Regions from separate parts of the Klebsiella sp. A52 genome, predicted to be linked through region 1. Evidence: predicted binding sites of a transcription regulator. Region 1 holds the regulator's gene; each other region holds the start of a gene.
What was found. The regulator ArgR, encoded in region 1, controls arginine synthesis, uptake and breakdown. The targets are predictions, from matches to a motif close to ANTGAATAAAAATACANT.
Positions count from the first base shown of each region.

Region 1 (10,492 bases):
CTATCTGATTGAAAAAGGTAAAGTGACCAAGGCAGTCAAAGGCGCGACGCTAATCGGTTCCGGTATCGAAGCGATGCAGCAGATTTCCATGGTCGGTAACGACCTGAAGCTGGATAGCGGCGTTGGCGTGTGCGGTAAAGAAGGGCAGAGCGTCCCGGTCGGCGTCGGCCAGCCGACGCTGAAAGTCGACAACCTTACCGTTGGCGGCACCGCCTGATAACCTCTGGTCCCGGCGGCGCGGTGCCGCTGCCGGGATGTCAGTTAACGGGTCATCCCGCGCCCGTGCATTCCCTGATAGATCTTCGCCACCTCGACAAAATAATCCGTCAGATAGTTAATACATACCTGCACCTTCAGCGGCAGCTTATCTTTTTCGGTATATAGCGCATAGACCGGTCGCGGATCCGATTGATAGCTCGGCAGCAGGATCTCCAGTTCACCGCGGTTGATCTCGTCGATCGCCCACATCAGCGGAACGTAGGCCACGCCAACGCCGGCAGTCAGCCAGCGGATCAGCGTCATCGGGTCGTTGGTGACGAAGCGTCCTTGTGGGATCAGTCGCGTTGAGATCCCCTCCGGAGCGATAATTTCGAACTCATTATCTGGCCGTACGCTGTATTCCAGCCACGAGTGGCTGGCAAGATCCGCTGGTTTTTCCGGACATCCCGCGTGCTGAAGATAGCTTTTCGCCGCGCAGAGCACCATTGGCATTGAGCCTAACCGCCGCGAGAAGAGGCTGGAATCCTGCAATGCGCCGACGCGTATCACCACGTCGAGGCCGTCGGCAATCAGGTCCGGCGCGGGGATGCCGGTCACCAGATTAATCGATAAACCCGGATATTCTTTGAGCATTTCGGCGGTTATGCGCGCCAGCACATTCTGTGCCATAGTTGAAGAGCTACCGATGCGCAGCGTGCCGATAGGGGTATTGTTGAAGGCATACAGCTGTTCATGGACGTCCTGCGCTTCAAAGAGCATTCTTCGGCAGCCCTGGTAATAAATTTTACCCGCTTCTGTTAAGCCCAGGCTGCGGGTGCTGCGGTTGAGCAGCTTTACCTGAAGCTCGTCTTCCAGTTTAGCAACGGTCTGGCTGATAGATGAAACGCTCATCTGGAGCTGGCGTGCGGCGGCGGTGAAAGAGCCCAGCTCAACCACTTTGGCGAACACCGACATGCGTTTTAGTCGTTCCATTATTCACTCTGGCTTAAAAGTGATTTAGATCACATATTATAGATAAGGCTGCAATTGTTACGTTAATATATAGTTAGCTACATAATAAACGCATCACGCTACCACCTGTACGCTTCTTATCAAGGTCATCATGAGTCTGTTTCCTGTCATAGTGATTTTCGGCCTATCGTTTCCGCCGATCTTCTTTGAGCTGCTATTGTCGCTAGCCATCTTCTGGCTGGTGCACCGTTTGCTGGTTCCGACCGGTATTTATGATTTTGTCTGGCACCCTGCACTGTTTAATACTGCGCTGTATTGCTGTCTGTTTTATCTGATATCGCGCTTGTTCGTTTGAGGTCGATGTGAAAACACTAACAAGAAATATCCTGCGTACTGCCATCACTGTGATACTGGTTATTCTGGCGTTTATCGCTATTTTTCGCGCATGGGTGTACTACACCGCGTCGCCGTGGACGCGCGATGCGCGCTTTAGCGCCGATATCGTTGCCATCGCGCCGGACGTGTCGGGGCTCATTTCGCAAGTGAATGTCAAGGATAACCAACTGGTTAAGAAAGACCAGGTATTGTTCGTTATTGACCAACCTCGTTACCAAAAAGCGCTGGCGGAGGCGGAAGCCGACGTCTCTTATTACCAGACGCTGGCTCAGGAAAAACGCGTTGAAGCCGGGCGCCGTAACAGGCTCGGCGTGCAGGCCATGTCGCGCGAAGAGATTGACCAGGCCAACAACGTACTGCAAACCGTTGAGCATCAGCTGGCGAAAGCGGTGGCCAGCCGCGACTTAGCCAAGCTGGATCTTGAACGTACGGTTATCCGTGCGCCTGCCGATGGCTGGGTGACCAACCTGAACGTCTACTCCGGCGAATTCATCACCCGCGGTTCGACCGCGGTCGCTTTGGTGAAACAAAATACCTTCTACGTGATGGCCTATCTGGAAGAGACCAAGCTGGAAGGCGTGCGTCCAGGCTACCGCGCCGAAATCACCCCGCTCGGCAGTAGTAAGGTGATAAAAGGTACCGTCGACAGCGTTGCCGCGGGCGTAACCAACGCCAGCAGCAGCAGCGATGCGAAAGGCATGGCTTCCGTTGACTCCAACCTTGAGTGGGTACGTCTGGCGCAGCGCGTGCCGGTACGTATCCGTCTTGACCAGCAGCAGGGCAACCTCTGGCCGTCGGGCACCACTGCGACCGTTGTCATCACCGGCAAAGAAGATCGCGACGCCAGCCAGGCCAACTTCTTCCAGAAAGTCGCCATGCGCTTGCGTGAGTTTGGTTAATCGCCATGGGGACCTATACCATTGCTCCCCGGCATCTCCGCTTTGCCATTAAGCTTGCATGCGCGGTGGTGCTGGCGCTGTTCGTCGGCTTTCATTTTCAGCTTGAGACGCCGCGCTGGGCCGTATTGACCGCGGCTATCGTGACCGCCGGTCCGGCATTTGCCGCTGGCGGTGAGCCCTATTCCGGGGCGATTCGCTACCGCGGGATGCTGCGTATTGCCGGGACGTTTATCGGCTGTATTGCCGCGCTGGCGATCATCATCCTCATGATCCGCGCGCCGCTATTGATGATGCTGGTCTGCTGTCTCTGGGCCGGTTTCTGCACCTGGATCTCCTCGCTGGTGAAGGTCGAAAACTCCTACGCCTGGGGGCTGGCGGGTTATACGGCGCTGATTATCATCATCACCATTCATACCGACCCGATGCTGGCGCCGCAGTTTGCCGTCGAGCGCTGCAGCGAAATTGTCATCGGGATCGTCAGCGCCATCGTCGCTGACCTGCTATTTTCTCCGCGTTCTATCAAAAAAGAGATCGACCTCGAACTGGATAACCTGCTGCTGGATCAGTATCGCCTGATGCAGCTTTGTGTCGCCCATGGCGATAGCGAGGTGGTGGATAAAGCCTGGGGAGCGCTGGTGCGTCGTACTGCCGCGCTGGAGGGGATGCGCGGCAACCTGATCATGGAATCTTCGCGCTGGGCGAAGGTAAACCAGCGGCTAAAGGCGATCAACACGCTATCGCTGACGCTGATTACTCAGGCCTGCGAAACCTATCTGATCCAGAACTCTCGCCCGGAGATGGTGACTGACGACTACCGCGAGCTGTTTGCCGAGCCCGTAGAAACCGTACAGGATGTGCATCAACAGCTTAAGCGTATGCGCCGCTTCCTGACCTGGAAAGGTGAACACAATACGCCAGTTACGATTTATAGCTGGGTCGGCGCGGCGACGCGTTACCTGCTGCTGAAGCGCGGCGTGGTCGGCAATACCAAAATCAGCCGTATCGAAGATGAAGTCTTACGCGGCGAAACGGTGGTGAAGGTTGAGTCCGCCGAGCGTCACCACGCGATGGTCAATTTCTGGCGAACCTCTATTTCGTGTATTCTCGGCACCTTGTTCTGGTTGTGGACCGGCTGGACATCCGGTAGCGGGGCGATGGTTATGATTGCCGTGGTGACCGCGCTGGCGATGCGTCTGCCTAACCCGCGGATGGTGGCCTTAGACTTCCTCTATGGCACCCTTGCCGCTCTACCGCTCGGCGCGCTGTTCTTCCTTGTCGTCATGCCTGCGACGCAGCAGAGCATGCTGCTGCTGTGTATCAGCCTTGCCGCGATGGCGTTCTTTATCGGCATTGAGGTACAAAAGCGGCGGTTGGGATCGCTTGGGGCCCTGGCGAGCACCATCAATATTCTGGTGCTGGATAACCCGATGCAGTTCCAGTTTAGCCAGTTCCTCGATAGCGCCCTGGGGCAGATTGTCGGCTGTTTCCTCGCGCTGATGGTGATTCTGTTAGTGCGTGATAACTCGCAGGCCCGCACCGGACGGGTGCTATTGAACCAGTTCGTCTCGGCGGCGGTCTCTTCGCTGACCACGAATAGCGCCCGGCGTAAAGAGAACCATTTGCCGGCGCTGTATCAACAGCTATTTTTACTGCTGAACAAGTTTCCCGGCGATATCGCCCGCTTCCGGCTGGCGCTGACGCTGATTATCGCGCACCAGCGTCTACGCGATGCCCCGGTGCCGGTAAACGAGGATTTGTCGGCCTTCCACCGCCAGCTGCGGCGAACCGCCGATCACGTTATCTCCGCCGGCAGCGATGATAAGCGCCGCCGTTACTTTACCCGTCTGCTGGAAGAGCTTGATGTTTATCAGGAAAAACTCCTTCACTGGCAGGCGTCGCCCCAGGTCACTGAGCCGGTGCGACGGCTGGTCGATATGCTGAAGAAATATCAGCACGTGCTCACCAACAGCTAAGCTGCGAACCGACGCCCCGGCGTCGGTTTTTTTATCGCTATACTTATTTGGTGTAGAGGGACAGAGCTTAAGGGGCGCCGGGCAATGACTATTTATACCTTTGATTTTGATGAAATAGCTGAGCAACAGGATTTCTATCGCGAGTTTTCCCGCGCCTTCGCGCTACCGGATAAGCAGGTGGATAACCTCGACGCGCTGTGGAGCGCGGTGACGGGAGGGCGCTTACCGTTCCCGCTGGAGATTGAATTTGTTCATCTGGATGAAAAACAGCGTCGTCGCTTTGGCGCGTTAATTTTGCTGTTCGATGAAGCGGAAGAGGAGCTGGAAGGACTACTACGTTTCAATGCCCGTTGGGCATAAAAAAGCCCCCGGCAGGGCGGGGGCAAGTCGTCGGATAAGACGACGAGGGTTTATTTGTACAACTCAGCAGTCGCGTGCCAGCTGTCGCCGGTACGAGCTTCAATAATGCGGTAGCTGCTGGCGCCTTCTTTCTCGGCTTTAGCCGCCAGTTCCTGGCGCATATCCATTGGCGCGCTACCTACTTGAGATACAGAGATAGTGCCCATTGGTTGCAGATTTTGTGCTTGATCGGCGTTCACTTGCTGTACGGCTGCGCTTGCGCCGAAAGAGAGAACAGATGCCAGACCCAGGGATGCGATGATAATTGCGCTTTTCATAATCTTTACTCCAACCATTTGTGCAGCGGCGGGAGATTTCGTATGAACCCAGGCCGCTGAAGAGATACTGTTTCAGTTAATGACCGACAATCGTTAAAGCTTATTTATAAAGTTCAGCAGTGGCGTGCCAGTGGTCGCCGGTGCGAGCTTCGATAATGCGATAAGAAGAAGCACCTTCTTCTTGTGCTTTTTTGTTCAGCATTTCGTGCATATCCATCGGGGAAGAACCTACCGCGCCGATAGATACGGTGCCCAGTGACTGGCGGCTTTCCGCTTGAGTGCTGTTGATTGAATCAGCGGCGAAAGCGCCAAAGGACAGTACGGATAGCATGCTGAGTGCGGCTACAGTGGTTTTGATTTTCATGATGTTCACCTCGTCGAATTTTATTATTAGGGGGCTTTGTTTCGTGACCCTCATCACAAAATCAAGTATACACTAATCACCAAAAATATTAATACCATGCTAATTGTTTTCAGTGTAAATAATTTCCAAGAAATGTCGTTTTTATAACGTATAAGAATTAGAAATGTCATTCATGGGGTGAATGTCATGATTATTTATATTTAAATCAAATAGATATTGCGCTTTGATCTTTTGTGCGCTTTAGCCGTTATCATTCGGTAAAGGAATGTATAGAGGTGGAAAACCACACTAAATGTTAAAAAAATGCTGCTTTATTTGAAGGTTTGAGGGGGAGCGTTTTGCGGGGAAGAGCCCTCTGGCGGGAACCAGAGGGGGAGCGCTTAGAGTTCCTGTTCGAACAGGACCAGAATCGCGTCGTAGAGATCTTTAACGGAAAAACCGCGGGCAGGGGTGGTAAAGATAGTGTCATCCCCCGCGATACTACCCAGAATACCTTCGGCTTTACCTAAGGAATCCAGCAGGCGTGCGATCAGCTGCGCCGCGCCGGGGCTGGTGTGAATCACTACCACCGCATCGTTATAATCGATGTCCAGCACCAGGTTTTTCAGCGGGCTGGAGGTCGTCGGCACGCCGAGTTCGGCAGGCAAACAGTAGACCATTTCCATTTTGGCGTTACGCGTGCGAACGGCGCCAAACTTTGTCAGCATGCGGGAAACTTTCGATTGGTTGATGTTCTCGAAACCTTCTTCCTGCAGCGCCTGAACGATTTCGCCTTGCGAGCTGAATTTTTCTTCTTTAAGCAGCGATTTAAACGCTTTAACCAGTTCTTCTTGTTTTGCCGAACTACGCATAAGTCACCCAGATTATGGTGGTAAAAACAACATCATTATGCATACAAGTGCATTTTTATGCAAATAATCCGCAAGGGAATAGCGTAAATAATGTTATGAAAGGCGCATATTTTAGCAAATAACCCTGATGAGGAACATGCCTGCATCACAGCGGGTAAATTGCTGTAAAAGTGAAATAAATGTTATGAAATTGATATTGTTTTGCCGAGCGAGCTGGGTGTATTGTAACCAATAGTCGATCCGGTACTACGGCTTTGCTGGATGGCCAGTCTCAGGAAGAAAAATGCGAATTTGCTGCATCATTGCGCGTACCCCGCATTCTTCAGCCATAATTATTGTAATTGTTCATCTTGTGAATTAAGGTCCAGGCGACGGAATAACGAAAGACTATACCCGTCATACTTCGAGCTGCATGTGCGTTGGCTGCAATCGTTCACCCCAGTCACTTACTTCAGTAAGCTCCTGGGGATTCACGCTCTTGCCGCCTTCCTGCAACTCGAATTATTCAGGGTGTAAATTAACCATAATAAGGAGTTTAGGATGAAAGTTGCAGTCCTCGGCGCCGCTGGTGGCATCGGCCAGGCGCTTGCCCTACTACTTAAGACCCAACTGCCTTCAGGTTCAGAGCTCTCGTTGTACGACATCGCTCCGGTTACGCCGGGCGTGGCGGTAGATCTAAGTCATATTCCCACAGATGTAAAAATCAAAGGTTTCTCCGGTGAAGATGCAACCCCGGCGCTGGAAGGCGCTGATGTGGTGCTGATTTCCGCCGGCGTCGCGCGCAAGCCCGGCATGGATCGTTCCGACTTATTTAATGTTAACGCCGGTATCGTTAAAAATCTGGTGCAGCAGATCGCAAAAACCTGTCCGCAGGCCTGCATCGGTATTATCACCAACCCGGTAAATACCACCGTCGCTATCGCCGCCGAAGTGCTGAAAAAAGCCGGCGTGTACGATAAAAACAAACTGTTTGGCGTCACCACGCTCGACATTATTCGCTCTAATACTTTTGTCGCCGAGCTGAAAGGCAAGTCGGCAACCGAGGTTGAAGTTCCGGTCATTGGCGGCCACTCTGGCGTCACTATCCTGCCTTTACTGTCGCAGATTTCTGGCGTCAGCTTTAGCGAGCAGGAAGTCGCGGATCTCACCAAACGTATTCAAAACGCCGGGACGGAAGTCGTGGAAGCGAAAGCGGGCGGCGGGTCGGCGACGCTGTCGATGGGCCAGGCGGCTGCGCGTTTCGGGCTCTCACTGGTGCGTGCCATGCAGGGTGAAAAAGGCGTGGTTGAATGTGCCTACGTCGAAGGTGACGGCCAGTATGCCCGTTTCTTCTCGCAGCCGCTGCTGCTGGGCAAAAATGGCGTGGAAGAGCGTCAGTCTATTGGTAAACTCAGCGCTTTTGAACAGCAGGCGCTGGAAGGCATGCTGGATACGCTGAAGAAAGATATCGCCCTCGGCGAGGATTTCGTCAACAAGTAACATCTCCTTAGCAGAAAAGCCGGAACCGTCGTTCCGGCTTTTTTATCGCCTCATCTCCCTGCCGAATGCGCCGCCTGGCGGCTAAATCTGCTAAAATCCCCGCGTCTTAAGCCCCACGCAATGAGGACGTTGTGAAAAAGATCGAAAGAAAGCAGACCAGGGACCACATTACGCAAATCATTCGCTATCAAATTCTTTCCGGAGCGATAAAACCGGGAGATGAGCTGGCGCAGGAGAGTATTGCTGAGCAGCTAGGGCTTTCACGTATGCCGGTTAGAGAAGCGTTGCAGTCTCTTGAACAAGAGGGGTTTCTGGTGCGCTTGCCTAACCGTCATATGCAGGTATCAAAGCTGGTGCCCGATGATGTTAGCCATATTTTTCGCGTGATCGCGGTGATGGCTGCCGAATTGTTCACTCTCGTGCCGGCAAACCAGGGGGAATTGCTGCTCGGGCGCGCGCAAGCGCTGGCGCAGCCTGGCGACAAAACTCGCGAACTGGAATTTCATCAGTTGCTGATTTCCTATCTTGATAACCGCTATCTGGCGAAGGCGTATCAGCAATTTTTGGATGGATATATTTCTTATGTCATCCTGTATCTGAAAGACGATAGCCAGGAATCGGCACTGATACTACATGAACTGGCTGGAGCCATTAGCCGCGGCGATGTGGGCAATATTGCTCAGGCAACACAGCGTTATTTCCTCATGCTTGCGGAAATTATGCGTCAACATATGAAGGATTGGGAAAGTGCAGAAGCCTAAATTAGGGAAAATTAAGCTTCTTTCGGCGAAAGAGCAGGTCGCTGCGGTATTACGCAAAGCGATTCTTTCGCGGGATTTAGTGGAAGGGCAGGAGATAACTCTCGAAGGCATTGCCCGGATGGTCGGCGTTTCCAGCATGCCGGTGCGCGAAGCGTTTCAGATTTTAGCCGCCGATGGCCTGATTAAAGTCCGCCCTAATAAAGGCGCGGTGGTGTTGGGGATCAACGAACAGACGATTCGCGAGCATTATGAAATTCGCGCGCTGCTGGAAAGTGAGGCAGTGGCGAAAGCCTCCCGTCCCGGCACGGATATTTCGTCCATTGCCCGGGTACACGATGCGGCGGAAAAAGCGCTGGCCGATAATAACTTCACTGAATATTCCGACCTGAACCAGGCCTTCCATATGGAGATCTGGAACGCCGCGGGCAACGAAAAAATGAAGATGCTGCTCTGTAATATGTGGAACGGACTGTCGATGGGGCACAAGGTCACCGAAGCAGAATACGCCGCTATCTCCATTCGCGAACATAAGGCGATTTTACAGGCACTTGAACAGCATAATGAAGAACTGGCGCGTCAGCGCATGCGCGAGCATATTATTCGCTCAATGGAAAATATGCTCACGCGATACCTTCCCGAAACCTCTGTATAGCGCTAAAGCCTGTTGGTTTTAGTCGTATTCATCAACGCTATTAATCATCTCTTGTGACGATCTGCAGAGGATCTTGATGCAGATCGCACTGCGCGATCTTTGTTTAAAAACGCATTGACTTACTTTTTGCATGGGCATAATTTCTCCCTCGTTAATATTGGATACAATATCATATATCATTGATATGGATAATTATAAATATGGAACCGATTACCATCACCTTATGTTTGCTGGTGTTCGCTATCGTCATGTTTGTCTGGGAGAAGGTGCCTTTGGCAGTGACTTCCATGGTGGTCTGCGTGGCGTTAGTGCTCACCGGCGTGTTGGATCTAAAACAAGCTTTTGCCGGTTTTATCGACTCCAACGTCATTCTTTTTGTCGCCATGTTTATCGTCGGCGGGGCGTTATTTGAAACCGGGATGGCCAATAAAGTCGGTGGGGTGATCACTCACTTCGCCAAAACCGAAAAACAGCTGATCTTCACCATCATGGTGGTCGTCGGCGTGATGTCGGGTTTTCTTTCCAACACCGGTACGGCGGCGGTATTGATCCCGGTAGTAATTGGCGTCGCGGCGAAATCGGGTTTTGCCCGCTCGCGTCTGCTGATGCCGCTGGTATTTGCCGCCGCGCTCGGCGGCAACCTGTCGCTGATTGGCGCGCCCGGCAACCTGATCGCGCAATCGGCGTTGCAGAATATCGGTAGCGGCTTTGGCTTCTTTGAGTATGCGAAAGTGGGTTTACCGATGCTGCTCTGCGGCATCTTCTATTTCCTGACTATCGGCTATAAATTTCTGCCTGCTACCGCGAATAGCGGTGAAGTCGGTAGCGTCGGCGAACAGCGTGATTACAGCCACGTTCCGCGCTGGAAACAGATCCTGTCGCTGGTGGTGCTGATCGCCACGATCCTCGGCATGATTTTTGAGAAACAGACCGGCATTAGCCTGACGGTGGCAGGCTGTATCGGTGCGTTAGTCCTGGTGTTTACCGGCGTGCTGACGGAAAAGCAGGCCTATAAGGCGATTGATTCACAGACTATTTTCATTTTTGGCGGCACGCTGGCGCTGGCAAAAGCGCTGGAAATGACCGGTGCTGGCAAGCTGGTTGCCGATCATGTCATCGGCATGCTGGGCCAGAACTCTTCCCCGTTCATGTTGATGGTGGTGGTCTTTGCGCTGTCCGTCATCATGACCAATTTTATGTCCAATACCGCCACCGTCGCGCTACTGGTACCGGTGAGTTTGTCGATCGCGGCCGGAATGGGCGCCGATCC
Region 1 covers NZ_CP074437.1:1,855,910-1,866,401, forward strand. Annotated here, with positions in the region: gene tldD (metalloprotease TldD) at 1-217, shown strand, start outside; gene aaeR (HTH-type transcriptional activator AaeR) at 262-1,191, opposite strand; gene aaeX (p-hydroxybenzoic acid efflux pump operon protein AaeX) at 1,322-1,525, shown strand; gene aaeA (p-hydroxybenzoic acid efflux pump subunit AaeA) at 1,533-2,465, shown strand; gene aaeB (p-hydroxybenzoic acid efflux pump subunit AaeB) at 2,471-4,438, shown strand; gene KGA69_RS08750 (barstar family protein) at 4,523-4,798, shown strand; gene yhcN-B (DUF1471 family stress response protein YhcN-B) at 4,849-5,115, opposite strand; gene yhcN (peroxide/acid stress response protein YhcN) at 5,216-5,479, opposite strand; gene argR (transcriptional regulator ArgR) at 5,860-6,330, opposite strand; gene mdh (malate dehydrogenase) at 6,871-7,809, shown strand; gene KGA69_RS08775 (GntR family transcriptional regulator) at 7,941-8,570, shown strand; gene KGA69_RS08780 (GntR family transcriptional regulator) at 8,557-9,222, shown strand; gene KGA69_RS08785 (SLC13 family permease) at 9,423-10,492, shown strand, end outside.

Region 2 (10,492 bases), 1.1 Mb from region 1:
ACCATCATGGATACCATGATTCGCTACCAGCGCATGCAGGGTAAAAACACCCTGTGGCAGGCCGGTACCGACCACGCGGGTATCGCCACCCAGATGGTGGTTGAGCGTAAGATTGCCGCTGAAGAAGGTAAAACCCGCCACGACTACGGTCGCGATGCCTTCATCGATAAAATCTGGCAGTGGAAAGCGGAATCCGGCGGCACCATTACTCGCCAGATGCGCCGCCTCGGCAACTCCGTAGACTGGGAGCGCGAGCGCTTCACAATGGACGAAGGCCTGTCCAACGCGGTGAAAGAGGTCTTCGTTCGCCTGTACAAAGAAGACCTGATTTATCGCGGCAAGCGCCTGGTGAACTGGGACCCGAAACTGCGCACCGCCATTTCCGACCTCGAAGTGGAGAACCGCGAATCGAAAGGTTCCATGTGGCACATCCGCTATCCGCTGGCCGATGGCGCGAAAACCGCTGACGGTAAAGATTACCTGGTGGTCGCCACCACTCGTCCGGAAACCCTGCTGGGCGATACCGGCGTGGCCGTAAACCCGGAAGACCCGCGCTACAAAGACCTGATTGGTAAATTCGTGGTGCTGCCGCTGGTTAACCGCCGCATTCCGATTGTTGGCGATGAACACGCCGACATGGAAAAAGGCACCGGCTGCGTGAAAATCACCCCGGCGCACGACTTTAACGACTACGAAGTTGGCCGCCGTCATCAGCTGCCGATGATTAATATTTTGACCTTTGATGGCGACATCCGCGAAAGCGCGGAAGTCTATGACACCAAAGGCAACGAATCCGACGTTTATTCCAACGAGATCCCGGCTGAATTCCAGAAGATGGAACGTTTTGCCGCGCGTAAAGCGATGGTTGCCGCTGTCGACGCGCTGGGCCTGCTGGAAGAAATCAAACCGCACGACCTGACCGTGCCTTACGGCGACCGCGGCGGCGTGGTTATCGAACCGATGCTGACCGACCAGTGGTATGTGCGTGCCGACGTGCTGGCCAAGCCGGCAGTTGAAGCCGTTGAGAATGGCGACATTCAGTTCGTGCCGAAGCAGTACGAAAACATGTACTTCTCCTGGATGCGCGATATTCAGGATTGGTGTATTTCCCGTCAGCTGTGGTGGGGTCACCGCATCCCGGCATGGTATGACAACGACGGCAACGTCTATGTTGGCCGTAGCGAAGACGAAGTGCGTCAGGAAAACAACCTGAGCGCCGACGTTGCCCTGCGTCAGGACGAAGATGTTCTGGATACCTGGTTCTCTTCCGCGCTGTGGACCTTCTCCACCCTCGGTTGGCCGGAAAACACCGACGCGCTGCGTCAGTTCCATCCGACCAGCGTGATGGTCTCCGGCTTCGACATCATCTTCTTCTGGATTGCCCGCATGATCATGATGACCATGCACTTCATCAAAGATGAAAACGGCAAGCCGCAGGTTCCGTTTAAGACCGTCTACATGACCGGCCTTATCCGCGACGACGAAGGCCAGAAGATGTCCAAATCCAAGGGTAACGTCATTGACCCGCTGGATATGGTTGACGGTATCACCCTGCCGGAGCTGCTGGAGAAACGTACCGGCAACATGATGCAGCCGCAACTGGCGGAAAAAATCCGCAAGCGTACCGAGAAACAGTTCCCGAACGGCATCGAGCCGCACGGCACTGACGCCCTGCGCTTTACCCTGGCGGCGCTGGCCTCTACCGGCCGCGACATCAACTGGGATATGAAGCGTCTGGAAGGTTACCGTAACTTCTGCAACAAGCTGTGGAACGCCAGCCGCTTCGTGCTGATGAATACCGAAGATCAGGATTGCGGTTTTAACGGCGGCGAGATGGTGCTGTCCCTGGCCGACCGCTGGATCCTGGCTGAATTCAACCAGACCGTGAAAGCGTACCGCGAAGCGCTGGATAACTTCCGCTTCGACATCGCCGCGGGCATCCTGTATGAGTTCACCTGGAACCAGTTCTGCGACTGGTACCTCGAACTGACCAAGCCGGTCATGAACGGCGGCAGCGAAGCGGAACTGCGCGGCACTCGCCATACGCTGGTGACCGTGCTGGAAGGTCTGCTGCGCCTGGCGCACCCGATTATTCCTTTCATCACCGAGACCATCTGGCAGCGCGTGAAGGTCATTTGCGGTATTAACGCTGACACCATCATGCTGCAGCCGTTCCCGCAGTATGAGGCTTCTCAGGTTGATGAAGCGGCGCTGGCGGATACCGAATGGCTGAAGCAGGCGATCGTTGCCGTACGTAACATCCGGGCGGAAATGAACATTGCTCCGGGCAAGCCGCTGGAACTGCTGCTGCGCGGCTGCAGCAGAGATGCCGAGCGCCGTGTTAACGACAACCGTAGCTTCCTGCTGAACCTGGCGCGTCTGGAAAGCATCACCGTGCTGCCTGCCGATGATAAAGGTCCGGTTTCCGTGACTAAGATTATCGACGGCGCCGAGCTGCTGATCCCGATGGCGGGCCTTATCGACAAAGAAGCCGAGCTGGCGCGTCTGGCGAAAGAAGTGGCGAAAGTCGAAGCGGAAATCGGCCGTATCGAAAGCAAGCTGTCCAATGAAGGTTTTGTGGCCCGCGCGCCGGAAGCGGTTATCGCCAAAGAGCGTGAGAAGCTGGAAGGCTATGCGGAAGCGAAAGCGAAACTGATTGAACAGCAGGCGGTGATCGCCGCGCTGTAATAGCTCGCCAAAGCATAAAAAGCCGGAGCTTGCTCCGGCTTTTTTACATTATAAGAACGGCAGGTTAGGTAAAAAACCGCTGAACAATTTGCCAGGTACTGGTGGTTTATGGGCCTCATCTTGCTGCAGGTCGAGCGTTTCAACGTCACCCATTACCTCGGTGTTGGCGGCAATATAGCGCATCAAATTAATCTTTAACCAGGGGTACGCCAGACCCAATGTCAGCAGAGAAAGAAACGTCAGAGCCAATAAACGCGGGGCAAGACCAAAAAACGTCAGAGTAGAACGAAAATGAATGCTGTCGCCAAGCACCAAATTATTCCACGCGTGATTACGTAAAGCTACCCGGATATACGTCATGGCTAACACGATGCCGATGGTGAGAAATAAATTTCCTCCTGCCACCGTTCCAAGATGCCGTAATGCCATAAACAGAACCGTATTTTCATTACACAAGCCGAACATACATCCTGTAATCATTTGCATGAATGCGGAAATGAAAAACCCGAAAAACAGTATAATAAATGGCAATATAATTACCATTGCCCATAAAAAAGCCACGACGCAACGCTTAGTGCTAATATAAATATTAAATTTATTTTTGCCTAAGCTTGCGCCTTTGCCGATCAGTTCAAGCCAGTGGCTGTAAACCACCCCGCTGGCGACGGCCATCACACACAGCGCCAGTAAAACCAGCGCAACGAAACCCACTAGCATGTCATTTATGCCTGAACCTAACCAGATACGACTTCCAGGAATAGCGAGGATCAACACCGTTAGTACGACTATCAGCAAAGGTAACCCAAGCATAATCCACCATGCGCGCAGCAGATTACATTTAAACCCGAAACGAATATTAGCGAATGAGGTCATATTCGCGTGGTAGCTTAACCCCTTCATTACCATGACTGGCAGCAGGATAAGATATGCTAACGTCACCCATTCTTCGCTGCCGTGAGAGAAAATGGCAAGCGCCAGACTGAGTAAAACCAGCACGATAAACATTAGCAGCCAGCTAAGTAAAATCGTGAAACCCTTCCCGTGGTAAGCAAAACGGTTACCGTTAACCTCCATATTTTCACAAAGGTAACGGCGACTACGTACCCATGCCCAGGGAATGAATATCCCTAAAGTAATTACTGACAGTATAATATTGACCAAACAAATAAAGAAATAGGCGCGAGCCCGTCCGTGAAAGACAAAATAATGACTAGCACGCGGCTTCTTCCCTAAAGTAATATCCATAACCCCGCCATCCTTGTACTTTAAATTATATATATAAATAATAAGCCAGAATAACCATCATTAAATATGCAGAATATATTATTTTGAAATTACTCGGCAATATATTTATGCACGCCTTGCGTCGGTTAAAGAATAATGGTATTAAAACAATGTATGGTTATTTAAGCTAAAATTGAGTGATTCTATGAATCTTGCTGCGCCACAGACCTTTACTTTACGCCGCATTACGGCGGCAGATAATGCCGCCATCGCCCAAGTTATCCGCCAGGTCTCCGCGGAATACGGCCTGACCGCCGATAAAGGCTATACGGTCGCTGATCCCAACCTGGATGAACTCTATGAACTTTATAGCCAACCGGGCTCCGCCTATTGGGTTGTGGAGCAAAATGGCGAAGTGGTTGGCGGCGGCGGCGTGGCGCCGCTCTCGTGTAGCGAGTCCGATATCTGTGAGCTGCAGAAAATGTACTTTATGACCGCGGCGCGCGGCAAAGGGCTGGCGAAAAAGCTGGCGCTGATGGCGATGGATCACGCCCGCGAGCAGGGTTTTAAACGCTGCTATCTGGAGACCACCGCTTTTTTGAAAGAGGCGATTGCCCTTTATGAACATCTCGGATTTGAACATATCGACGGGCCGCTGGGCTGCACCGGCCACGTCGATTGTGAAGTGCGGATGTTGAAAACGCTGTAACGCCTTGATAGCGCTACCGGGGCTACAGTTTGGTAGCCCGGCTAAGCGTAGCGCTAGCCGGGGGATGTCCCGGGCTCGCGGTGCCGTTTTTTTTGTCGGGTGGCGGCTAACGCCTTACCCGACCTACGGCCTGTACCATTACGAGCTGAAGCTCTCAACGCTATCTCTCCCCATGACTACTGAAACTGCCAGTATTAGTGGCTACCGGGTCCGAAAATCGCTGACTACGGCGCCGTCGGTACGCCGCTGTGAAAGCGGAACTCAGGCTCCGGGCGGAGAATCAATGCCGCTTCCGCCTCGCCAAGGTGGCGCACCCGCTCGCTGATATCTTCCCCCGCTATCTTCTGCGCCAGGTCCAGGTAGTCCTGATAATGACGGGCCTCGGAGCGCAGCAACGACAGATAAAACTTCTGTAAATCATCATCCAGCCACGGCGCCAGCGCGGCAAAACGCTCGCAGGAGCGCGCTTCGATATAAGCGCCGCAAATCAGCTTATCGATCAGCATCACCGGCTCGTGCGATCGCACCTCCCGGCGCATACCGCGGGCATAGTTGCTGGCGGTGATTTTGACGTAAGGGATATCCCGCGCCAGCATGATCTCACGCACCTGCCAGAAGTGATGCAGCTCCTCTTTGATCAACAGAATCATGCTGTCGAGCAACTGGCTGCTCCACGGGTCGTTGGTTCGCGGCATAGCGCTTTTGTTGATCCGTTTATGCAGAGCGACAAAATCCGGCTCCGGCCCACGGCGATAGGTAAAGTCTTCGTACGGTTTCAGGCATTCCAGCAGCTCGTCGGCGCCGTCTTTATCGGCGACGTAGCGGCGTACCAGCAGCATGGCGTTTTGCGCCGCTTTCAGCTCGCATACCATATGGTCGGTCAGCAGCAGCGGCAGGTTTTCCGGTTTACGGGCTTCGTCAATCCACGCCTGCGGCGTAGGACAGTGAAGAAATGCTAAAATCGGGGAGAGTATTTGCGGGTAATCCATTGAAGCTCCAGGCTATACCCTAATCAGGACGGGTATATACGGCGGCAGACGCCGCCGTATCCGTTGACGACTTAGTGGCGTACGCCGTTGTCGTCTTCGTCAATTAAATCTTCGTCATCTTCGCCGTCATCGTCTTCGCCGTTCGGGTCTTCGTAGTAGGTACCCCAACCGTCATACTCAACGTTGAATTTTTCCGCCAGGTTCATCAACTGTTCAACCTGGGCGTCGATCAGATCGGCGTTGAGCGCGCTTTCGCTCAGGATATCGCAGCAGATCACCACTTCGCCTTCTTCGACTTCCAGCTCTTCCGGCTCGGTGACTTCATAACCCATCTTGAAGGCCTCTACCGCCACTTTTTCCAACGTTTCGAAATCATCGGCAGAGAGATGATGCTCAATGGTATACAGCGCGTCCGGATCGCTGCCATCTTCCAGCAGCTCTTCGATAATCAGACGCGTTTCCTCACGCTGTTCTTCCAGTAGTTCCGGGTTTGCCATGGCTCGTTCCTCATAATGTGCGGCAGATACTCCTATTGTCACATACCGCCGTGATTGCCTCCACCTTCTGTGTAAAAGATTTCTAACTCGGGGTTGCAAATGAATATTCATACATATAAAGTGAATTTTAATTCAATAGTGGCGTTTGCCAGGTGAGGGAATTATGTCCGCGTTATATCAGAAGCATTTCTTGAGATTACTGGATTTTACTGCTGCAGAAATTACCGGCCTTGTCGACCTGGCCGCGCAATTAAAAGCCGATAAGAAAAACGGCATCGAAGCCCAGAAACTGAAGGGCAAAAACATCGCGCTCATCTTCGAAAAAGACTCAACCCGCACACGATGCTCTTTCGAAGTTGCCGCTTACGACCAGGGCGCCCGCGTGACCTATCTCGGTTCCAGCGGAAGCCAAATCGGCCACAAAGAATCCATGAAAGATACCGCCCGCGTGCTGGGCCGCATGTATGACGGTATTCAGTATCGCGGCTACGGCCAGGAGCTGGTGGAAACCCTGGCGGAGTACGCCGGCGTGCCGGTGTGGAACGGCCTGACCGATGAATTCCACCCAACGCAGCTCCTGGCCGACCTGCTGACCATGCAAGAGCACCTGCCGGGTAAGGCATTTAATGAAATGACGCTGGTCTACGCCGGCGACGCGCGTAACAACATGGGTAACTCCATGCTGGAAGCCGCCGCGCTGACCGGGCTGGATCTGCGTCTGGTGGCGCCGAAAGCCTGCTGGCCGGATGAAGGTTTAGTGGCGGAATGCACTGCGCTGGCGAAAAAGCACGGCGGCAATATTACCCTGACGGAAGAAATCGCCGCGGGCGTAAAAGGCGCCGATTTCATTTATACCGACGTGTGGGTGTCGATGGGCGAGGCGAAAGAGAAATGGGCGGAGCGTATCGCCCTGCTGCGCGGTTACCAGGTGAATAAAGCCATGCTGCAATTGACCGGCAACCCGCAGGTGAAATTCCTGCATTGTCTGCCCGCGTTCCACGATGACCAGACCATTCTCGGCAAACAGATGGCGGCGGAGTATGGACTGCACGGCGGCATGGAAGTGACCGATGAAGTCTTTGAATCGCCGGCGAGCATCGTCTTCGATCAGGCGGAAAACCGTATGCACACCATCAAAGCGGTGATGGTGGCGACGCTTGGAAAATAGCCATTAACCAAGGTAGATTCCCGGATAGCGCCAGGCGTATCCGGGCTACCCGTTTTAAGCCATCAATACCTTCACCACCGCTTTACGCACCTTCGCCGGCGCCCCGACCGCACAGAGCGGTTTATGCACTTCGCCTGGATAAAACACCACAAAATCCCCCTCGTTAAGGATAACGGTTTTCTCCTGCGCTCCCTCGGCGAGGAAGGCGATGTCTTTGTCCGCCAGCCAGTCAGTCTGCGGCTCGCCTGCGGGTAAGGTGCTGAAGGTCATCCCTTCCTGACCACGCAGCACAATCTGGATATCCAGATAGCGGGCGTGATACTCGGCGCGACGTTCGGCCTGCGGTTCGGTGCTGTCTTCAGAAATCAGATAGAACAGATTGTTGCCGTCGATATCGTGCTTGCCGAGCGGCGTCGCCTCGTTGACGTGAGCCTTAACATGCTCAATCGCCTGACGCAGCGCGTCCGGCAGCCAGGATTGCAGATGATGAATATTGCCGATAATCATAAGAGCCCTCAAATATAAAACAGCTTTTCATTTTTGTTTTATACGCCGCTTACCACTGCCAGACCACATTTTTATCGCGGTTTTTTGCGCTGGCGCAGCCTGCGCAGGCAAACGTTTCCCTGATTGTGGATTAATCGCTTGATTGCTCATCAAAGCTGCGTATAATGCCAGCCGTTTTGCCGGGAGGAAATATGGTCAATTGCGTACGACATTGCTGTGTCTTACCGCGTCTGAAAGCAGGCGCTGGCCTGGCGTTTTTCTTTCCGTTGCTCAATGAATTCTCGAAGCCCCTTATTTAAGGGGCTTTTTTTTTGCTCAGGCGTCAGGAGATAAGCATGGCTAACCCGCTATATCAAAAACATATCATTTCCATAAACGATCTCAGCCGCGAAGACCTCGAACTGGTGCTGGCGACGGCCGCAAAGCTGAAAGCCAATCCGCAACCCGAGCTGCTGAAGCATAAGGTTATCGCCAGCTGTTTCTTTGAAGCCTCCACTCGTACTCGTCTCTCTTTTGAAACCTCCATGCACCGCCTCGGCGCCAGCGTGGTCGGCTTCTCCGACAGCAGCAACACCTCGCTCGGTAAGAAAGGCGAAACCCTGGCCGACACCATTTCGGTTATCAGCACCTACGTCGATGCTATCGTGATGCGCCATCCGCAAGAAGGCGCCGCGCGTCTGGCAACCGAATTCTCCGGCGGCGTGCCGATTCTCAACGCCGGCGACGGCGCCAATCAGCATCCGACACAAACCCTGCTCGACCTGTTCACCATTCAGGAAACTCAGGGCCGCCTTGAGAATCTTAATGTCGCGATGGTCGGCGACCTGAAATATGGCCGTACCGTACACTCGCTGACCCAGGCGCTGGCCAAATTCAACGGCAACCGCTTTTACTTCATCGCCCCGGACGCGCTGGCGATGCCGCAATATATTCTCGATATGCTGGATGAAAAAGGCATCGCCTGGAGCCTGCATAGCGCCATCGACGAAGTGATGGCAGAGGTCGATATTCTGTATATGACGCGCGTGCAGAAAGAGCGCCTTGACCCATCGGAATACGCCAACGTGAAGGCGCAGTTCATACTGCGCGCCGCGGATCTCGAAGGCGCGCGCGCCAACATGAAAGTGCTGCACCCGCTGCCGCGCGTTGATGAAATCACCACCGATGTCGATAAAACGCCGCACGCCTGGTACTTCCAGCAGGCCGGCAACGGCATCTTCGCCCGCCAGGCGTTACTGGCACTGGTATTGAATAGCGAGCTGGCACAGTAAGGGGGAATGAGAGATGACACACGACAATAAACTGCAGGTAGAAGCCATTAAGCGCGGCACCGTGATCGACCATATCCCGGCCCAGGTCGGCTTCAAACTGTTGACCTTGTTCAAGCTGACCGAAACCGACCAGCGCATCACCATCGGCCTGAACCTGCCATCCGGTGAGATGGGCCGTAAAGATTTGATTAAAATCGAGAACACCTTTCTGACCGATGAGCAGGTCAATCAGCTGGCGCTGTATGCGCCGGACGCAACGGTTAACCGTATCGATGATTACGAAGTAGTGGGCAAATCCCGCCCGAGCCTGCCGGAGCGCATCAACAGTGTGCTGGTCTGCCCGAACAGCAACTGCATCAGTCACGCTGAGCCGGTTTCGTCGAGTTTCGCAGTGAAAAAACGCGCCGATGACATTGCACTCAAATGCAAATACTGTGAAAAAGAGTTTTCCCATTATGTGGTGCTGGCCAACTAATTGCGGTTGGTATTAATACCGGCCCTCCCTATAATGGCTACGACCTAATTACTGCAGTTCATCTGGAGATATTATGAGCAAAACTATTGCGACGGAAAAGGCACCAGCAGCTATCGGCCCATATGTACAAGGTGTTGATCTGGGTAGCATGATCATCACTTCCGGCCAGATCCCAGTAGACCCGAAAACCGGCAGCGTGCCGGAAGATGTCGCCGCGCAGGCGCGTCAGTCCCTGGACAACGTAAAAGCTATCGTTGAAGCCGCTGGCCTGAAAGTGGGCGATATCGTGAAAACCACCGTTTTCGTGAAAGATCTGAATGATTTCGCCACCGTGAATGCCGCGTATGAAGCGTTCTTCACCGAGCATAACGCCACTTTCCCGGCGCGTTCCTGCGTAGAAGTCGCGCGTCTGCCGAAAGACGTGAAGATTGAGATTGAAGCTATCGCGATCCGTCGCTAATCGCTTCTCTGCCCTCACCCCAGGCGCTTGCGCCATCCGCGGGGTGAGGGAAATGCCCTATTTTATCTTCGTTGCCCGCAGCAGTTTCTCCAGCGGATAGACCGCCGCAATCACCAGCTCATCCTGGGTTTTCGCCGCCGTATCCAGTTGCGCCTGGATTGAGGCGTACTCTTTATCATCCAGCGTTCCCTGCCGCGCAACCAGATCGGTCAAGCGCAGCCCGAGGCTCGCCAGCTTATCAACCTGCTGCACCACCGGTTTAATCGCCGCCAGCTGATAGTTATTGTCGGTCAGCGCCAGCGCATCGCCGCTGTTGTTCTGCCAGCGGGTAAAGACGTGGCGCAGCGCATCGGCGCTCTCAGTGTCTTCGGCATCGCTGATCAGCCGCTCCGCCCACTGGTTCAGGCTGCGTACGGTGTCGCTCTCCGCCGGTAACGCATCGGCCAGCCGGTTAAGCGGTTCAAATTGATGGTAATTGTTCGCCTGGAACTTGAGATGCTGACG
Region 2 covers NZ_CP074437.1:799,362-809,853, forward strand. Annotated here, with positions in the region: gene KGA69_RS03685 (valine--tRNA ligase) at 1-2,688, shown strand, start outside; gene KGA69_RS03690 (YjgN family protein) at 2,737-3,933, opposite strand; gene KGA69_RS03695 (GNAT family N-acetyltransferase) at 4,118-4,621, shown strand; gene miaE (tRNA isopentenyl-2-thiomethyl-A-37 hydroxylase MiaE) at 4,846-5,610, opposite strand; gene rraB (ribonuclease E inhibitor RraB) at 5,682-6,107, opposite strand; gene argF (ornithine carbamoyltransferase) at 6,271-7,275, shown strand; gene KGA69_RS03715 (YhcH/YjgK/YiaL family protein) at 7,330-7,782, opposite strand; gene KGA69_RS03720 (pyrBI operon leader peptide) at 7,974-8,081, shown strand; gene pyrB (aspartate carbamoyltransferase) at 8,118-9,053, shown strand; gene pyrI (aspartate carbamoyltransferase regulatory subunit) at 9,067-9,528, shown strand; gene ridA (2-iminobutanoate/2-iminopropanoate deaminase) at 9,602-9,988, shown strand; gene KGA69_RS03740 (beta-N-acetylhexosaminidase) at 10,046-10,492, opposite strand, start outside.
Region 2: the regulator ArgR is predicted to act here: its motif matches at 6,227-6,244, upstream of argF (ornithine carbamoyltransferase).

Region 3 (10,492 bases), 740 kb from region 1:
GCGGATATGATTGAGGTATTCGTTAAAGCCCATGGGTCCGCACTTCTGAAACAGATGTGAGAGATAGTTGGGAGAGAGATAAAACTCCTGGGCTACGGATTCCCGGCTCAGCGGCTCAGCGAAATGGACATCGATATACTGGCGGATCGCCTCGAACAGCGCCTGGCTGCGCGATGAGGTTTGCGCCTGGCTACCCAGCAGATCGGTACAGTGGCTGAGCAGACTAATCACGATACAGCGGGCGGTTTGCTGCTCCTGCGGTTGCATGCGTATCTCATTTAGCGCCTGTAGCAGGAATGAACCCACGCGCGGCCCGCGGCGTGGTACCTGGATCTTCTGGACAAGAGTTAGCGCTTCTCCGTTCCAGCGCTGCAGCGTAAATTCCAACTGCTGTTTGCCAAACAGGATGCTTAAGAGCAGACAGGGCGTCTGCCACTGCGGCCAGTTCCAGCCATCGCCGGCAATATACAGTACGTCGCGCGCCTGCAGCGGCGCGGCGTTTTCCCCTAAGGCGAGATCGCGCAACTGCCCCTCAATGACGATATTCAGACGGGGGAAATCGAGCTGTATCACGGCTTCAGCAGGCGGTCGCATTGCGCCGGCAAAATGCACCTCCGCAATGTTATTCGTTTTTTTTATCAATGAATCAATGAGTTGATTGATGCTGTTGTCCATCATTGCCCCGTCAAATACGTCACGCGGTTCATCATACCGGACATTTTTCCAGCGGTAAAAGCGCGAACTCGTCGTTATTGCTTCTCGGTTGTGAAATGTTATATCGTAACATTTTGTCGCAATCAATATTCAACTCAGGAGAGAGTAATGACCCGAAAGATCCCCATGCTCGCGTTTGGCTTCGGCATGGCGCTTGCCAGCGTTCAGGCATTCGCCCACGGTAGCCATCATCATGGCCCGGCGTTAACTGAAACGGAACGCCGGGCCAGCGAAGGCATTTTTGCCGATAAAGATGTGAAGGATCGCGCGTTGAGCGATTGGGATGGCGTCTGGCAGTCAGTCAATCCGTACCTGCTGAATGGCGACCTTGACCCGGTTCTGGAACAAAAAGCGAAAAAGCCCGGCGGCAAGAGCGTGGAAGAGTATCGCGCCTATTATAAGAAGGGCTATGCCACCGACGTAGAGCAGATTGGCATTGAAGATAACGTGATAGAGTTCCACGTCGGCAAGACCGTTAATAGCTGCAAATATCGCTACTCAGGCTACAAAATCCTGCAATATGCCTCCGGCAAGAAGGGCGTTCGCTACCTGTTTGAGTGCCAGCAGGCTGATGGCAAAGCGCCGAAATTCGTCCAGTTCAGCGACCATATTATTGGCCCACGCAAATCGCAGCATTTCCATATTTTCATGGGGAATGAATCTCAGGAAGCCTTGCTGAAAGAGATGGATAACTGGCCGACCTATTATCCGTATGCGCTGCATAAAGAGCAGATCGTCGATGAGATGTTGCATCACTAAAATGAATGGGAAATTCCCCCGGCCGGGCGGCCGGGGGAAACGATGATTAGCCGGTATTACGCATCCCAGCCGCGACGCCGGCAATGGTGACCATCAGCGCTTGCTCAACGCGCGCATCCGGTTCCTCGCCAGCCTCTTCGGCCTGACGTGAACGGTGCAGCAGTTCGGCCTGCAGGACGTTCAGCGGGTCGGTATAGATGTTACGCAACTGGATTGATTCGGCAATCCACGGCAGGTCTGCCATCAGGTGGGAGTCGTTAGCGATGGCCAGCACCACTTTGATATCGGCGGTTAACAGCTGACGCAGCTCTTCGCCGAGTTTCCACAGTTCCGGTTTCACCAGCCGCTGATCGTAGTACTCCGCCAGCCACAGGTCGGCTTTTGAATAGACCATCTCCAGCATGCCCAGGCGGGTTGAGAAGAACGGCCAGTCGCGGCACATGCTTTCCAGCTCGCTCTGCTTGCCTCCCTCGACCACTTTCTGCAGCGCGGCGCCGGCGCCCAGCCAGGCCGGCAGCATCAGGCGGTTCTGGGTCCAGGCGAAGATCCACGGGATAGCGCGCAGTGACTCGACGCCGCCGGTCGGGCGACGTTTTGCCGGGCGCGAGCCAAGCGGCAGTTTGCCCAGTTCCTGTTCCGGGGTCGCGGAGCGGAAATAAGGGACGAAGTCTTTGTTCTCACGCACATAGCCGCGATACATCTTACAGGAGACGTCGGACAGCTCGGCCATGATTTCGCGCCACTGCGGTTTTGGTTCAGGCGGCGGCAGCAGGTTGGCTTCCAGAATCGCGCTGGTGTACAACGACAGGCTACTGATGGTCACTTCCGGCAGGCCGTACTTAAAGCGGATCATCTCGCCCTGTTCGGTGACGCGCAGGCCGCCTTTCAGGCTACCCGGCGGCTGCGAGAGCAGCGCGGCATGGGCCGGAGCGCCGCCGCGACCGATGGAGCCGCCGCGACCGTGGAACAGCGTCAGTTCAATACCGGCTTTTTCGCAGGTTTTGATCAGCGCGTCCTGGGCCTGATACTGAGCCCAGGAGGCGGCCATCACGCCGGCATCTTTGGCCGAGTCGGAGTAGCCGATCATGACCATCTGTTTGCCCTGAATAAAGCCGCGATACCAGTCAATATTCAGCAACTGAGTCATAACGTCGTTGGCGTTGTTCAGGTCGTCGAGCGTTTCAAACAGCGGCGCGACCGGCAGGGCAAAGCCGATACCGGCTTCCTTCAGCAGCAGATGAACCGCCAGCACGTCGGACGGCGTTTTGGCCATCGAGATAACATAGGCGGCGATCGAGCCGCGCGGCGCTTCGGCGATCACCTTGCAGGTGTCGAGGACTTCGCGAGTTTCTTCGCTTGGTTCCCACTGGCGTGGCAGCAGCGGGCGTTTGGAGTTCAGTTCACGGATCAGGAAGGCCTGCTTGTCGGCTTCCGACCAGCTTTCATAATCGCCGATCCCGAGGTAGCGGGTCATTTCGCCCAGCGCTTCGGTGTGGCGAGTGCTTTCCTGACGGATATCGATACGCACCAGCGGTACGCCGAAAGATTTCACCCGGCGCAGGGTATCGAGCAGTTCGCCGTTGGCGATGATGCCCATGCCGCAGGCCTGCAGCGATTTATAGCAGGCGTACAGCGGTTCCCACAGCTGTTCGTTTTGCGTGATAAGACCCGCTGGTTTCGGCAGTTTTTGCCCTTTCAGACGCGCTTCCAGCCAGGCCTGGGTCTCCATCAACTGGCTACGCAGTTTTTTCATCAGATAACGATACGGCTCTTGCGCGCCTTCCGCGCCGGCCAAATCGCGGAGCTCGTCGGTGCATTCGACCATCGACAGCTCGGAGATAAGCACCTGGATATCTTTCAGGAACAGATCGGTCGCTTTCCAGCGGCTGAGCAACAGCACGTGGCGGGTGATATCGGCGGTGACGTTCGGGTTGCCGTCGCGGTCGCCGCCCATCCAGGAAGTGAATCGTACCGGCACAAAATCAACCGGTAGCTGGTAGCCGAGGTTGGCTTCCAGCTGTTCGTTCAGCTCGCGCAGATAGTTCGGCACGCCTTCCCACAGGCTGTTTTCAACTACCGCGAAACCCCATTTGGCTTCATCGACCGGAGAAGGGCGGTGCTTACGAATTTCATCGGTATGCCAGGATTGGGCGATCAGCTGGCGCAGGCGGCGCATCAGCTGATTGTGCTCATAGTCGGCGATATCTTTGTTATCCAACTGCTTAAGGCAGTTGTTGACCTCCACCATTTTGTGGATCAGCGTCCGGCGGGTGATCTCGGTCGGGTGAGCGGTTAACACCAGCTCCAGCGACAGGGATTCCACCGCTTTTTTAATGGTGTCTTCGTTGAGATTGGGTTGGTCTTTGAGTTTTCTCAGGGTACGCGCAATAACTTCCGGATTACTGGCGGCTTCGCCGTTGGGCGAAATGCTGTGATATTGCTCAGCGGTATTGGCCAGATTCAAAAACTGGCTAAAGGCGCGCGCCACCGGCAGCAGCTCGTCGTTGGACAAGTTTTGCAGCGTGGTGAGCAGCTCCTGGCGATTGGCTTCATTGCCCGCGCGAGAAGATTTGGACAACTTACGGATAGTTTCGACTCGATCAAGAATGTTTTCTCCTAACGCATCCTTGATGGTGTCGCCCAGCACCTTACCGAGCATACTGACATTACTACGCAAAGCGGAATATTGTTCGTTCATGTTACCCCAGACACCCCATCTCATTTTATTTTGTTATATCCGGCGCTCCGTGAATTGAGCAGTGGATAAGCAACCCGTCTTTTATAAAGCCACGTAAATACCCCCGCGTCAATTGCTGCGAAATCGCTTCAGCAAACGAATAAATAGCGATAATTTGCGAAAGTTAACTCAGCGGTCGGCGGATAAGCATTACTTATGGAAGTGTGACGATCGTCACTCTCCCGCCTCCGGACGTGAAGGCGGGAAAACGGCGGCAATTAATGCCAGCAGAAGTGATGGACAACCTGGGTGATGAGCTCGCGCGTTGGCTTAATAAACCGCGTCTCCAGATATTCATCCGGCTGGTGGGCCTGGTTGATGGAGCCCGGTCCTAACACCAGCGTAGGGCACAGCGTCTGGATAAATGGCGCTTCGGTGCAGTAGTTCACCACTTCGGTCTGCGCGCCGAGCAGTTTTTCAACCACTTCGACCAGCTTGTGGTCCGGCGGGCATTCATAGCCTGGGATCGGCGGATGCAGCTCAGAGACCGTCAGACGCCCTGGCCAGCGCTCGCTAACCGGCGCCAGCGCTTCATCCAGCAGACCGTTCAGGTCGTTAAGCGTCATACCCGGCAATGGACGAATATCCATGTGCAGCTCGCAGCAGGCGCAGATGCGGTTGGATGCATCGCCGCCGTGAATGGCGCCCAGGTTGAGCGTCGGATAAGGCACGGTGAAGGCAGCGTAGTGGTAACGCTCTTTTAAGTCATCGCGCAGTTGCATGATGCGGCCAATCGCATCGTGCATCAGTTCGATAGCGTTCACGCCGCGCGCCGGGTCGCTGGAGTGGCCTGACTGGCCCAGTACGCGTACCGCTGTTGAAATGTGGCCTTTATGCGCCCGCACCGGCTGCAGCGAGGTCGGCTCGCCGATGATGGCGCAGTCCGGGCGTAGCTGTGTGGTTTCAGCGAAATAGCGCGCGCCCGCCATGCTGGTTTCTTCGTCAGCGGTGGCCAGAATATACAGCGGTTTTTTCAATTTACTGACGTCAACGTCGCGCAGGGCATCGAGGATAAACGCGAAGAAGCCTTTCATATCGGCCGTGCCGAGGCCGTAGAGTTTGTTGTCGTGCTCGGTAAGCGTAAACGGGTCGCGAGTCCAGCGACCATCGTCGAAAGGCACGGTATCGGTATGCCCGGCAAGCAGCAGGCCGCCAGCGCCGTGGCCGGTACTGGCCAACATATTGAATTTATTACGCGTCTCCGGTACTGGCTGGATCTCGACGTTAAAGCCCAGATCGCGGAACCAGCCGCCGAGTAAATTGATTAAAGACTCATTGCTTTGATCCAGCGCTTCTTCGGTCGCGCTGATGGAGGGTGTGGCGATCAATGCGCGGTAAATCTCGATAAAGGGCGGTAAATTGTTTTTCATTGTTGACACACCTCTGGTCATGATAGTATCAATATTCATGCAGTATTTGTGAATAAAAATACAATATCGTTGAGCGCAATAAAACCCATCGAATGTAAGGAGATGCTCTTCCAATGCTAAATACGCTGATCGTGGGAGCTAGCGGCTATGCCGGCGCAGAGCTGGTGGCCTATGTAAATCGCCACCCTCATATGAACATAACCGCTTTGACCGTCTCCGCGCAAAGCAATGATGCTGGAAAGTTAATTTCCGATATACATCCGCAGTTGAAAGGCATTGTCGATTTGCCGCTGCAGGCAATGTCCGATATCAGCGAATTTAGCGCCGGCGCGGATGTGGTGTTCCTCGCCACCGCGCATGAAGTCAGCCACGATCTGGCGCCGCAGTTTTTGGCCGCGGGCTGCGTGGTGTTCGATTTATCCGGCGCGTTTCGCGTCAACGATGGGGCGTTCTACGAAAAATACTACGGTTTCACGCATCAGCATCCGGACCTGCTCAAACAGGCGGTCTACGGTCTGGCCGAGTGGAACGTCGAAGCATTGAAAGAGGCGAATTTGATCGCGGTGCCTGGCTGCTACCCGACAGCGGCGCAGCTGGCGTTAAAACCGCTGATCGATGCCGGTCTGTTGGAGCTGAAGCAATGGCCGGTGATCAACGCCACCAGCGGCGTCAGCGGCGCCGGGCGTAAGGCGGCGATGAGCAATAGCTTCTGCGAAGTCAGCCTGCAGCCGTACGGTGTTTTCAATCATCGCCACCATCCGGAAATTTCTACCCATCTGGGCGCAGAGGTGATCTTCACTCCCCATTTGGGCAATTTTAAACGCGGTATTCTGGAAACCATTACCTGCAGCCTGAAGCCGGGCGTCGGTAAAGAGCAGGTTGCTGAGGTCTTCCAGCAGGCCTATGCCAATAAGCCGTTGGTCCGTTTATACGATAAAGGCGTACCGGCGCTGAAAAACGTAGTTGGGCTGCCATTCTGTGATATCGGTTTTGCCGTCCAGGACGAACATATTATCGTCGTGGCCGCAGAGGATAACCTGCTGAAAGGCGCGGCAGCGCAGGCTGTGCAGTGCGCTAACATTCGTTTCGGCTTCGCTGAGACGCAGTCTTTAATTTAAGGTGTGATGATGAACAATCCATTGATTATCAAACTTGGCGGCGTGTTGTTGGATAGCGAAGAAGCGCTGGAGCGCCTGTTTACCGCGCTGGTGCATTACCGCGAAACACACCAGCGTCCGCTGGTTATCGTCCACGGCGGCGGCTGCGTGGTGGATGAGCTGATGAAACAGCTTAATCTGCCGGTGAAAAAGAAAAATGGCCTGCGCGTAACGCCTGCCGATCAGATTGACATCATTACCGGCGCGCTGGCGGGAACCGCCAACAAAACGCTGCTGGCATGGGCGAAAAAGCATGGTCTTTCCTCGGTAGGGCTGTTCCTTGGCGATGGCGATAGCGTGAAGGTGACTCAGTTGGATGAAGAACTGGGCCACGTTGGTAAAGCGCAGGCAGGCTCGCCGACGCTTATCAATACGCTGCTGGCGGGCGGCTACCTGCCTGTGGTGAGCTCGATTGGCGTCACTGACGAAGGACAGCTGATGAACGTCAACGCCGATCAGGCGGCGACGGCGCTGGCGGCGACGCTGGGCGCGGATCTTATCCTGCTGTCCGATGTGAGCGGCATTCTCGACGGCAAAGGTCAGCGGATTGCGGAAATGACCGCCTCCAGGGCCGAGCAACTGATTGAACAGGGCATCATTACCGACGGTATGATCGTGAAAGTAAACGCGGCGCTGGACGCGGCGCGCGAGCTGGGTCGCCCGGTGGATATCGCCTCCTGGCGTCATGCCGAGCAGCTGCCGGCATTATTTAACGGTACGCCGATCGGTACGCGTATTTTGGCTTAAGATTGAATGCCCGGCGGCGCGTTGTTTGCCGGGGCAACAAGACCGTAGGCCGGGTAAGCGCAGCGCGACCCGGCAGAACTCACGAATAAAGGAAGCATGTTATGGCACTTTGGGGCGGGCGTTTTACACAGGCAGCAGACCAGCGGTTCAAACAATTCAACGACTCTTTACGCTTTGACTATCGTCTGGCGGAACAGGATATCGTGGGATCCGTCGCCTGGTCCAAAGCGCTGGTAACCGTAGGCGTACTGACCGCCGATGAGCAGCTGCAGCTGGAAGAGGCGCTGAACGTTCTGCTGGAAGAGGTACGCGCCAACCCGCAGCAAATCCTTGAAAGCGATGCCGAAGATATCCATAGCTGGGTCGAAGGAAAACTGATCGATAAAGTCGGCCAGTTGGGCAAAAAACTGCATACCGGACGTAGTCGTAATGACCAGGTCGCCACCGATCTCAAGCTGTGGTGCAAAGAGACCGTCACCGAACTGCTGTCCGCGACCCGCCAACTGCAAAGCGCGCTGGTGGAAACTGCAGGCAACAATCAGGATGCGGTGATGCCGGGCTATACCCATCTGCAGCGCGCCCAGCCGGTGACCTTTGCGCACTGGTGTCTGGCCTACGTTGAAATGCTGGCCCGTGATGAAAGCCGCCTGCAGGACGCGCTCAAGCGCCTTGATGTCAGCCCGCTGGGCTGCGGCGCGCTGGCGGGAACCGCTTATGAAATCGACCGTGAACAGCTGGCCGGTTGGTTGGGTTTCGCATCGGCGACCCGTAACAGCCTCGATAGCGTCTCCGATCGCGATCACGTGCTGGAGCTGCTTTCCGATGCCTCAATCGGCATGGTGCACCTGTCGCGTTTTGCCGAAGATCTGATTTTCTTCAATACCGGCGAAGCGGGTTTTGTTGAACTGTCTGACCGCGTTACTTCCGGTTCGTCGCTGATGCCGCAGAAGAAAAACCCGGATGCGCTGGAACTGATCCGCGGTAAATGCGGCCGCGTGCAGGGCGCGCTGACCGGCATGATGATGACCCTGAAAGGGCTACCGTTGGCCTACAACAAAGATATGCAGGAAGACAAAGAAGGGCTGTTCGATGCGTTGGACACCTGGCTCGACTGCCTGCACATGGCGGCGCTGGTACTGGACGGTATTCAGGTGAAACGTCCGCGCTGTGCGGAAGCGGCGCAGCAGGGCTACGCCAACGCTACCGAGCTGGCGGATTACCTGGTGGCAAAAGGCGTTCCGTTCCGCGAAGCGCACCATATCGTCGGTGAAGCGGTGGTTGAAGCGATTGCTCAGGGCAAAGCGTTGGAAGATTTGCCGTTAAGCGACCTGCAAAAGTTCAGCAGCGTTATCGGCGATGACGTCTACCCGATCCTGTCGTTGCAGTCCTGCCTTGATAAACGTGCGGCCAAAGGCGGCGTCTCGCCGCAGCAGGTGGCGCAGGCGATTGCCGACGCCAGACAGCGCCTGGTGTAAGAGATTGCGCGTGAGTGAATGAGCCTGGGTAACTCCCGGGCTTTTTTACGCAAAAAAAAGCGGACACAAGGTCCGCAAAAGTTCACGTTGGCTTTAGTTGTTCGGGTAGGGAAACTGTGAGGCGACTCAATGATTTTCAGATGTTCTCCTCGTTTCTGTGGTTATTATTGAACAGAAAACTTGATAGGGATAATCGTTCGTTGCTATTCTATCTATCGCCATGGACTATCGTGGCGATGGAGGATGAATAATGAATATTCGCGATCTTGAATACCTGGTAGCGCTGGCTGAACATCGCCACTTCCGACGTGCGGCAGATTCCTGCCACGTCAGTCAGCCCACGCTCAGCGGACAAATTCGCAAGCTGGAAGATGAACTTGGGGTGATGTTACTGGAGCGCACCAGCCGTAAGGTTCTGTTCACTCAGGCGGGTTTGCTGCTGGTGGATCAGGCGCGTACCGTGCTACGCGAAGTAAAAGTGCTCAAGGAGATGGCAAGCCAGCAAGGGGAAACCATGTCCGGGCCGCTGCATATCGGCCTGATCCCGACGGTGGGGCCATATTTGCTGCCGCACATAATCCCGATGCTGCATCAGACTTTCCCGAAGCTGGAAATGTATCTGCATGAGGCGCAAACCCATCAGCTGCTGGCGCAGCTCGATAGCGGTAAGCTCGACTGCGCGATCCTCGCGCTGGTCAAAGAGAGTGAAGCCTTTATCGAAGTGCCGCTGTTCGATGAGCCGATGATGCTGGCTATCTATGAAGACCATCCGTGGGCGGAGCGCGATCGCGTGCCGATGGCGGATTTAGCGGGTGAAAAGCTGTTGATGCTGGAAGACGGACACTGTCTGCGCGACCAGGCGATGGGCTTCTGCTTTGAAGCGGGTGCGGACGAAGATACCCACTTCCGCGCGACCAGCCTTGAAACGCTGCGCAACATGGTTGCCGCCGGAAGTGGTATTACACTACTGCCTGCGCTGGCGGTACCGCAGGAGAGAAAACGCGATGGCGTGGTCTATATTCCGTGCATTAAGCCGGAACCAAGACGCACCATCGGGCTGGTTTATCGTCCTGGTTCGCCGCTGCGTAGCCGCTATGAGCATCTGGCGGAGGCCATCCGTAGTACTATGGATGGCCACTTCGATAAGGCGTTAAAAGAGGCGGTTTAAGCCGTTTAACGCCGCTACCCGATAGGCTTCGGCCATGGTCGGGTAGTTAAAGGTGGTGTTAACAAAGTACTCAATGGTGTTACCGCCGCCTTTCTGCTCCATAATCGCCTGGCCGATATGAATAATTTCGGCCGCGCGCTCGCCAAAACAGTGGATACCGAGGATCTCTTTCGTCTCGCGATGGAACAGAATCTTCAGCGTACCTACGCTCATACCGACGATTTGCGCCCGCGCCAGATGTTTAAACTGCGCGCGACCCACCTCATAAGGCACCTTCATGGCGGTTAGCTGCTGCTCGGTTTTACCCACTGAGCTGATTTCCGGAATGGTGTAGATCCCGGTCGGGATATCTTCAATCAGATGCG
Region 3 covers NZ_CP074437.1:1,120,740-1,131,231, reverse strand. Annotated here, with positions in the region: gene KGA69_RS05240 (helix-turn-helix transcriptional regulator) at 1-798, opposite strand, end outside; gene zinT (metal-binding protein ZinT) at 823-1,473, shown strand; gene ppc (phosphoenolpyruvate carboxylase) at 1,520-4,171, opposite strand; gene argE (acetylornithine deacetylase) at 4,429-5,580, opposite strand; gene argC (N-acetyl-gamma-glutamyl-phosphate reductase) at 5,694-6,698, shown strand; gene argB (acetylglutamate kinase) at 6,708-7,484, shown strand; gene argH (argininosuccinate lyase) at 7,586-8,959, shown strand; gene oxyR (DNA-binding transcriptional regulator OxyR) at 9,210-10,127, shown strand; gene sthA (Si-specific NAD(P)(+) transhydrogenase) at 10,110-10,492, opposite strand, start outside.
Region 3: the regulator ArgR is predicted to act here: its motif matches at 5,628-5,645, upstream of argC (N-acetyl-gamma-glutamyl-phosphate reductase).